DNA from 4 places in the Absiella sp. AM09-50 genome. Region 2 is predicted to be linked to each of the others. Evidence: predicted binding sites of a transcription regulator. Region 2 holds the regulator's gene; each other region holds the start of a gene.
The links. Region 2 encodes Rex, which represses fermentation and respiration genes when NADH is low (regulators of the CRP and FNR family bind a similar motif). Its sites were predicted from a motif close to GTGAANNNNTTCAC; they were not measured.
Positions count from the first base shown of each region.

Region 1 (2,210 bases), on a different contig from region 2:
GCAACAGATCCAGGAATACAGAATGCCTGTAAACCTTCACCTAAAGATTTAGCTACTTCATATGCAGTTTTTTCACCTTTTTTGATTGCGATAGCTGCACCAGCAATATATGCCCAGCATGCGTTTTCAAAACAGATTGGCTGAATGCCTTTTACGATGTTGTAAACATCAACACCTTTTTCATCACATAGTTTTTTTGCTTCTTCGATGGAAGAAATACCATATGAATTTAATACTTCATTGATTTTATCAATACGTCTTTCGTATCCTTCAAATAATGCCATGATTTTTCCTCCTATTCGTGTCTTGGGTCGATATATTTAACAGCATCTGCATAACGACCGTAAGTTTTCTTAGCGTTGTTTAATGCTTCTTCAGGGTTAGTACCTTTCTTAACAGCATCCATGAAAACACCCATGTTTACATATTCGTAACCAATGATTTCGTTGTTTTCATCTAATCCCATCTGAGTGATATAACCTTCAGCAAGTTCAAGGTAACGAGGACCTTTTAATTTTGTTGAATAAACTGTACCAACCTGAGAACGAGTACCTTTACCTAAGTCTTCAAGACCAGCACCTACAGGTAAACCGTTTTCAGAGAATGCAGACTGTGTACGACCATAAACGATCTGTAAGAACAATTCACGCATTGCAGTGTTGATAGCATCACAAACCAAGTCTGTGTTTACAGCTTCTAATAAAGTCTTACCAACGATAGCTTCACTAGCCATTGCAGCTGAGTGAGTCATACCTGAACAACCTAATGTTTCGATTAATGCTTCCTCGATAATACCTTCTTTAACGTTTAATGTCAGTTTGCAGGCACCCTGCTGTGGAGCACACCATCCGATACCGTGTGTCAAACCAGAGATGTCTTTGATTTCTCTTGAGTAAACCCATTTTCCTTCTTCAGGAATAGGAGCACATCCGTGACTAGCGCCACATTTTACTGTGCACATGTTTTCAACTTCTTTTGAATAAATCATGTCATTTCTCCTTTCTCGTGTCATCCATGATTTTACCAATGTATGCTACTTTCTAAGAAAAAGTTGTAGCCTTGGTCATGCGTATATCTCTACCCTCTATAAATAGAAATATCAGTTTGGGAACTTTTTCACAAGTATTGTAAAATAAGAGTTTTCCCACTTCTTAATTTTAAATCTTTTCCTAGTTCCTGTCAATGCTAAAGGTGTCTTTTATTCCTACAAAAAGCCCAAATGAAAAGGGATTTTCATCCCTTTCCTACTTTACTTTTACCTTACTTTCCCTTTGAGCGACCTCACAATTTTTCAGAATCAGGGAAATCAAGTCTTTCTTTCGGTTTTCTTCATCAAAATAACATTGAAATGGAATGCTCACACCACCATGTGCTACCACTAATATATTTTGATGCATTGCTTCCTCCATAATATCATCGAGAAAGTCATAAACTCTGTGAAAAACCTCATCAATACTTTCCATACCATACTGTACCGGCTTTTCCCATTTCCAGAAATCTTCAAACACAATATCTTTTCGTTTGGCACCTTCAACTTCTCCAAAATAACGTTCTATAATACGTTTATCTTCATGTATTTCCAATCCATAATTTTCATTTATAATACTTGCTGTATGTCTTGTACGCTGTAATGGGGAACATATAATCTTATCGATATGCACTTGTTTCATCGCATCACGTACCTGTTTCGCCTGTTTGATGCCTTCTTCATTTAATGCGATATCACTTTGTCCTTGTAAATAACCAAGCTTATTCCAATCTGTCTGTCCATGTCTTACATAATAAATACTCATTATGAAATCTCCTTGATCAGTTTGCCAACATCTTCTGGCTTATGTGCATCGCTGGCAGTCATAATTTTTACCCCATTGCTTTTTAAAATATCCAGGAAAACTGGGTTTGTGCCCATATCTTCATGACCATAACGATAATGAATACCTGTATTATTTTCCATATATACATCATGTTCTTTCGCAAGCTTTGCCAGACGTTGATACGTTGGTATTAAATCATACGTTGGTTCATAATGAAATAATTTCAATTGATCTGGATGACCAATCTGAGTAAATAAATCACTACAGATCATATCTTCCATAATCTCATAATAACGCTGATATATTGTATTAGTATCATATTTATCCCATAATATTTCGCGTGAAAAACTATTCATATCATATAGTAATGCATCAATGGAATGGATACTTCCTATC
Region 1 is NZ_QVFI01000018.1:29,311-31,520, forward strand. Features, by position in the region: gene DW114_RS14370 (GGGtGRT protein) at 1-284, opposite strand, end outside; gene DW114_RS14375 (iron-sulfur cluster assembly scaffold protein) at 296-988, opposite strand; gene DW114_RS14380 (histidine phosphatase family protein) at 1,245-1,793, opposite strand; gene DW114_RS14385 (histidinol-phosphatase HisJ family protein) at 1,793-2,210, opposite strand, start outside.
Region 1: the regulator Rex is predicted to act here: its motif matches at 1,107-1,120, upstream of DW114_RS14375 (iron-sulfur cluster assembly scaffold protein).

Region 2 (2,210 bases):
ACATACACAAATCCTTGGTTCTGGAAAAATTCATGAATAGCCATAGATAATACAGAACGCAAACGAAATACTGCATAGAATGTGTTTGCACGAGGACGAAGATGTGCAATTTCACGCATATATTCAAAGCTGTGACGTTTCTTCTGTAAAGGATAGTCACGATCACAATCACCTTCTAATATAACTTCAGTGACCTGAATTTCAAATGGTTGTTTTCCTTCTGGTGTCAACACAAATTTACCAGTAACAGTTAAAGCTGCACCTGTAGGATATTTCTCCACTTCTTTAAAGTTTTTTAAATCTTGTGTATACACTAACTGAGCATTGCGGAAATACGTACCATCATTTAATTCAATGAAGCCTAATTTCCCACTGCAGCGATTTGTTCTGATCCATCCCTGTAACTGTACATATTCCATTGAGTCTAGTTCTACATGAGATCCACTTAATACGATTTCATATAGTTCGCGAATAGTCATAAATTCAAACATGTTATTTCCTCCTTTTTATCATAAAAAAAACGTTCCCATCACAGGAACGCTTGTTTTAGCGCGGTGCCATCCTGATTCTTCATGCATAGCATAAAGCATCTTTTTAGCATGTAACGTATGCCTGACGAAATCGTCTACTTTAGTTCTCCGATTCTACTCCACAGGTGTTCTCCATAAGCCTTTCGTTCTGCCTTTCACCAACCGCAGAATCGCTTTTTTCGAAACAATCTTATTTCGTCCTGTTTCCTTGTATTTCAACTCTTGTTTAGATGATACCACAAGTATCCTCCATTTTACAAGCTTTTTTTACAAATGTCCGATATTTAGTTTGTTTGTTTCAAAAACCAGCTCCTGAATAGACGTTACAACATCAATACTCTTTAATATAACGCCCTTTGGAATCTGAATATGTTCATGTGTAAAGTCAATTAGTCCAATGATGCCACAGGCAATCAAACGATCAACGGTCTGTTGAATATTATCACTGATCGCAAGAATAGCGATACGACAGCCATCAGGAACCCGTTGCTCCAGCTCACTGATATCATAAACAGGAATACCAAAACGAACACCCTGACGATCTGGATTGATATCAAATGCACAGGAAATTTCACCAACGACATAATCCCATTTATTATACTTCATCAATGCACGTCCCATGTTGCCTGCACCTACCAGTATGATCTTTTCATCAAAATCCATACCTAGTTCCTGATTAAAAATTTCAATCAGCCGGTTGACATCATACCCATAGCCCTGTTTTCCAAGATTGCCAAGGAAAGAGAAATCACGACGAATGGTAGTTGGCTCAATATTCACAACACTCGCCAACTCTTTAGACATGATACGTTCCACACCGGAACTTTGTAATTTTCGCAGCGCCTTCAAATATACAGGATATCGTTGCAGCGTTGCCTTTGGTACGTTCTTTTCACTCATGTATATCACCTATGAGTTAGTATACCACGAATTTTTCTATTTGTGAATAAATTAATAAGTTTAACATGCAAAACATTCACATATTTTATAATAACCATATCATAAATTCTTATACGCTAACAAAAAGACAGCAAATGCTGCTGTCTGAAAATTTAACGCTCTAATTCCATTCCCGGATTTGCGGTTAAATCAAAATCTCCACGCTCGCCATGCAGGTATGCCACCGTACCGGCAACACCAATCATTGCCGCATTATCGGTACAACAAGAAAGTGGTGGAATAATAAACTCAACATCCGGATATTGATTTGTTAAATCCACACTGACTTTTTCACGCAGACAAGAGTTCGCCGCAACACCACCAGCCAGTACCATCTGCTTTGGATGATATTGTTCAATTGCTTTTCTTGCCCGCAGCAATAATGCCTCAAAAGCCGTTTCCTGATAAGATGCCGCAAGGTCTGCAGGTACAAAGCTTTCTCCTTTACGTTTGCATCGATCAATAAACTGTAACACACTGCTCTTTAAACCACTAAATGAAAAATCAAGTTCATTTTCGGTCTTAGGTTTTGCTAATTGATAAACAGGCTTTCCTTCTTTCGCAAGTTTATCCACATAAACACCGCCAGGATATGGAAGTCCAAGAACACGGCCAACCTTATCTCCAGCTTCACCAATCGCATCATCCTGGGTCGTACCAAGAATCTCAAAGCTCCATTCATCTTTCATATAGACTAATTCTGTATGTCCACCAGATACTACAAGGGCTAGCAATGGAAAT
Region 2 is NZ_QVFI01000032.1:30,623-32,832, forward strand. Features, by position in the region: gene asnS (asparagine--tRNA ligase) at 1-491, opposite strand, end outside; gene DW114_RS18620 (redox-sensing transcriptional repressor Rex) at 798-1,430, opposite strand; gene tsaD (tRNA (adenosine(37)-N6)-threonylcarbamoyltransferase complex transferase subunit TsaD) at 1,583-2,210, opposite strand, start outside.

Region 3 (2,210 bases), on a different contig from region 2:
TCATCAGATAAAGGAAGCAGCATGCATTCTTCCATCTTTCCTGCCATAATCGCATGAATGCTGGAAGGAAGAGCAATCGTCAAGGTACCAATGCCACTGGAAAGTGCAGCTTTTGCGCACATGGCAAGTGCACCATGCATTCGCATACTACCTCCTATCATCAATGCTTTACCATAACTGCCTTTATTACTATGAGCTTGTCGTTTAGGCAAAAAAGACGCAATCAAATCATCATCCATAACTTCATTTCCATTACTTTTGGCAATAATCTCCTGTGGCATTGCGATATCCTCTACCACAACATCCCCACAATAAGCACTACCAGGATACATCACATTACCTGGCTTATAACATACCAAAGATACTGTTTTTGTGGCTTGTATGCCACATCCCATAATTGCCCCACTGTCCCCGTTGATTCCACTGGCGATATCAATACTGATTACATATTTATGCATGGTATTTAACGTTAAAATCAACTGATCATAAAAACCTTCAATATTTCTGGATAAGCCTGTGCCAAACAAGGCATCAATGACGATATCCGCTGAGGCAAACATTTTCTTTACTTCTTTTAAATCTTCACTTTGATAAATGGGAATATGGTAGCTGCCTGCGATAGCCGCATAGATTTTTTCATCATGGGACATCTTTTCAAATGGCACATTACAAAAGATCATCACTTGCTCATATCCATCCTGCTTTAACAGCCTTGCCAAAGCAAAACCATCTCCTCCATTATTGCCGGGACCACATAATATCACGATATGTTTATTTTTATCTGCGACAAGATCCACATGTTTTTTTACCGCCATGGCCGCATGTTCCATCAAAACCACACCCGGAATATGATATTCCTCCATTGCGATACGATCCATTTCTTTCATAGTTTTGGTTGTGACGATTTTCATAGGACACCATCCTCTCTCTTTCTTATATTATATACGCTGAACATAAAAATTCATAGTATCCTGTTTCAGCTCTTTTATGTAAAAATAGCTTGTGAAAATTTTCTCATTTTTAATTTTAAAACTATTGTGGTGAACCACTACTTGCGTTATAATAAAAGACGACTTTAACAGGAACAAAATCCTGGGAGGTAAACGTATGAAAAAAACAGTAGTATTGGGGGTTACTGGCGGTATTGCTGCTTTCAAAAGCGCACAGCTTTGCAGTAATCTGATAAAAAAAGGTTATGATGTAGAAGTCATCATGACAAAAAATGCCACCGAATTTATTTCCCCATTAACTTTTGAGTCACTAACAAAACACAACGTGATGGTTTCCACTTTTGAAAAAGTGGCTGATCGCAGTGTAAAACATATATCCATCGCAAAACGTGCAGACATCTTTGTGATCGTACCTGCCAGTGCCAATGTGATAGCGAAAGTTGTCCATGGCATCGCTGATGATATGTTAACAACGACCTTCCTTGCCGCAACATGTAAGAAATTAATTGCACCGGCAATGAATACCAATATGTATGAAAATCCCGTTACGAAGCGAAATATCAAAGAATGTATCGCATTGGGATATGAAATCGTCGCACCAGAAGTTGGTTATCTGGCATGCGGTGATAATGGAAAAGGCAAACTAGCAGACATTGATTTTATCGAAGAACGTATTGAATCCCTACTTCAGGAAGAAAATCTGCTGAAAGGCAAAAAAGTTCTGGTAACGGCAGGTCCTACTCAGGAAGCACTTGATCCTGTACGTTTCATCACCAACCATTCCTCAGGAAAGATGGGCTATGAAATTGCCAGAGCTGCCAGAAATATGGGCGCAGATGTTACATTGATCAGTGGACCGGTAGCATTGGATGCACCTGCAGATGTGCATATGATTCCTATCATTTCAGCCAATGACATGTTTACAGCTGTCAAAGAAAACTATAAAGACATGGATATCATCATCAAGGCTGCGGCTGTTGGTGATTATCGTCCTCAGATTATCGCAGAAAATAAAATCAAAAAACAAGGAGATACCTTAGAAATCAAATTTGTCAAAAATCCTGATATCCTGGCCTACCTTGGAGAACATAAAAAAGAACATCAGGTTATTTGTGGATTTGCAATGGAAACACAAAATCTGATAGAAAATGCAAAAGAAAAACTAATGAAGAAAAACTGCGATATGATTATCGCAAACAATCTGAAGGTGGAGGGGGCTGGTTTCCAAACAGATACCAATGTCGCAACCATCATCAAGAA
Region 3 is NZ_QVFI01000004.1:130,384-132,593, forward strand. Features, by position in the region: gene DW114_RS05580 (NAD(P)H-hydrate dehydratase) at 1-911, opposite strand, end outside; gene coaBC (bifunctional phosphopantothenoylcysteine decarboxylase/phosphopantothenate--cysteine ligase CoaBC) at 1,108-2,210, shown strand, end outside.
Region 3: the regulator Rex is predicted to act here: its motif matches at 1,003-1,016, upstream of DW114_RS05580 (NAD(P)H-hydrate dehydratase).

Region 4 (2,210 bases), on a different contig from region 2:
CAGAAATTATTAAGATTGCGCATGCGATGCATTTGTTTGTGATCGTATCTCAAAAAGGCAACTATGCATGTAGTTATACACTACCTTTGGCAATCAAAAGGGAAATCGCGAAACGTCTTTATCGACCAATGCGTGCATCTAAAGTGGTAAGATTGCGTCAATTTGCTTATATGGCAAGAAATGCAAATATGGTTGAGCACTTAGAGAATCATATTCATAATGCCGCCAATAAACTATGTATCAGAGGTAATCCTAAGATTTTGCACAGGGCAGAAGATGCCATTCGTAAAAAGTATCCTGAAAAATTTAATTATTTTTACCTTAGTGAAGGTTCTTTGGAAATCACAGATATCCATGTAAGTAAGGCACAGGCATTGTTATCACTTTGTGATCAATTGGATATCCATTTGGACCAGGTCATTGCTTTTGGCGATAGTAACAATGATGATGAGATGTTATCCATTATACCTTATGGGGTGGCAATGGAAAATGCCTTTCCATCAACGAAATCAGCGGCATCTTATATCACAAAGTCCAATGATGAGGAAGGAATTGCGGTATTTTTACATAACTTTTTTAACCAGTAAACACTGGTTTTTCTTTTTTTTTAAGTACTGGATAATATTCCAAAAATTGTGAAAAATTTCTACAAATGGACATCAAAACAGAAGATGTTTGAAATATTGTAAACGATTACACATGTGGTATGATGTATTACGTCAAGAGAACAAAGTGATTTGACAAAAAGAAAAGGAGACATGAATTTATGATGCAAAAGATTCAAAGATTCGGAGGGGCAATGTTTACACCCGTACTATTATTTGCCTTCTCAGGAATCATGGTTGGTTTATGTACCGTATTCCAATCAGAGATGATTATCGGCAGTATTGCTGCTCCAGAAACTGGATGGTATCAGTTCTGGTATGTAATTAAGGAAGGAGCATGGACACTATTTAGACAAGTACCGTTATTGTTCGTGATTGCTTTACCAATCGGGTTAGCGAAAAAACAAAATGCACGTGCTTGTATGGAAGCATTTGTTCTTTACTTAACATTCAACTATATGTTAGCAGCCATGTTGACAAACTGGGGATCCAGCTTTGGTGTTGATTTCAGTATTGAAGCAGCAAGTGGAACTGGTTTAGCATCCATCGCAAGTATCAAAACATTAGATACAGGTATGATTGGTGCTTTGGCAATCGCAGGTATTGTTGTATTCTTACATAATCGTTATTTCGATACAGAGCTGCCTGAATGGTTAGGGGTATTCAAAGGATCATCATTTATCTGCTTAATCGGATTCTTCGTAATGATTCCAGTCGCATTCTTATTTATGGCAATCTGGCCAAGAGTACAGAGCTTAATCGCAGGTATGCAGAGCTTCTTTATTTCAAGTGGCGCGTTAGGAATCTGGGTATACACATTCTGTGAACGTATCTTGATTCCAACTGGATTACATCACTTCATCTATATGCCAATGGCTTATGAATCAATTGTAGTTGAGGGCGGATTCAAAGCAGCTTGGGCATTAGGTTTACCAGAATTTGCGAAATCTACAGAAAGCTTATCAACATTATTCCCTGCTGGTGGATTTGCACTGTATGGACACTCAAAAGTATTCGCACCTATTGGAATTGGGGCTGCATTCTATGTAACTGCAAAACCAAACAAGAAAAAAGAAGTCTTAGGTTTGATGCTTCCAGTCGCATTAACAGCTGCATTTGCTGGTATCACAGAACCTATTGAATTTACATTCTTATTTATCGCACCAGTATTATTCTTTGTACATGCATTACTTGCCGCAACACTTGCCATGGTGGAATTTATGGCTGGTGTATCTGGAGAATTCTCTAGTGGTTTGATTAACTGGGCAGCTTTAAACTGGTTACCATTAGGGGCAACACATGGCATGACATATGTGATTCAGGTAGTCATTGGTCTAGTATTTAGTGGTATTTGGTTTATCGTATTCCGTTTCATGATTTTGAAAATGAATCTTGCGACACCAGGACGTGAAGATGATGATGAAGAAGTAAAATTAGTATCTAAGAAAGAATATAAAGCCGCAAAAGCTGCAGGAGCAGTTCCAGGCAGTGATGAAGACACAAGTAATGATCCAAAAGAAGATGTAAAAGTAGAAGGTGGCAATGCCGCAAAAGCCGCTGCATTCTTAGAAGCACTGGGCGGTAAAGATAACATTCAGGATGTCA
Region 4 is NZ_QVFI01000003.1:72,777-74,986, reverse strand. Features, by position in the region: gene DW114_RS04150 (HAD family hydrolase) at 1-587, shown strand, start outside; gene DW114_RS04145 (alpha-glucoside-specific PTS transporter subunit IIBC) at 767-2,210, shown strand, end outside.
Region 4: the regulator Rex is predicted to act here: its motif matches at 636-649, upstream of DW114_RS04145 (alpha-glucoside-specific PTS transporter subunit IIBC).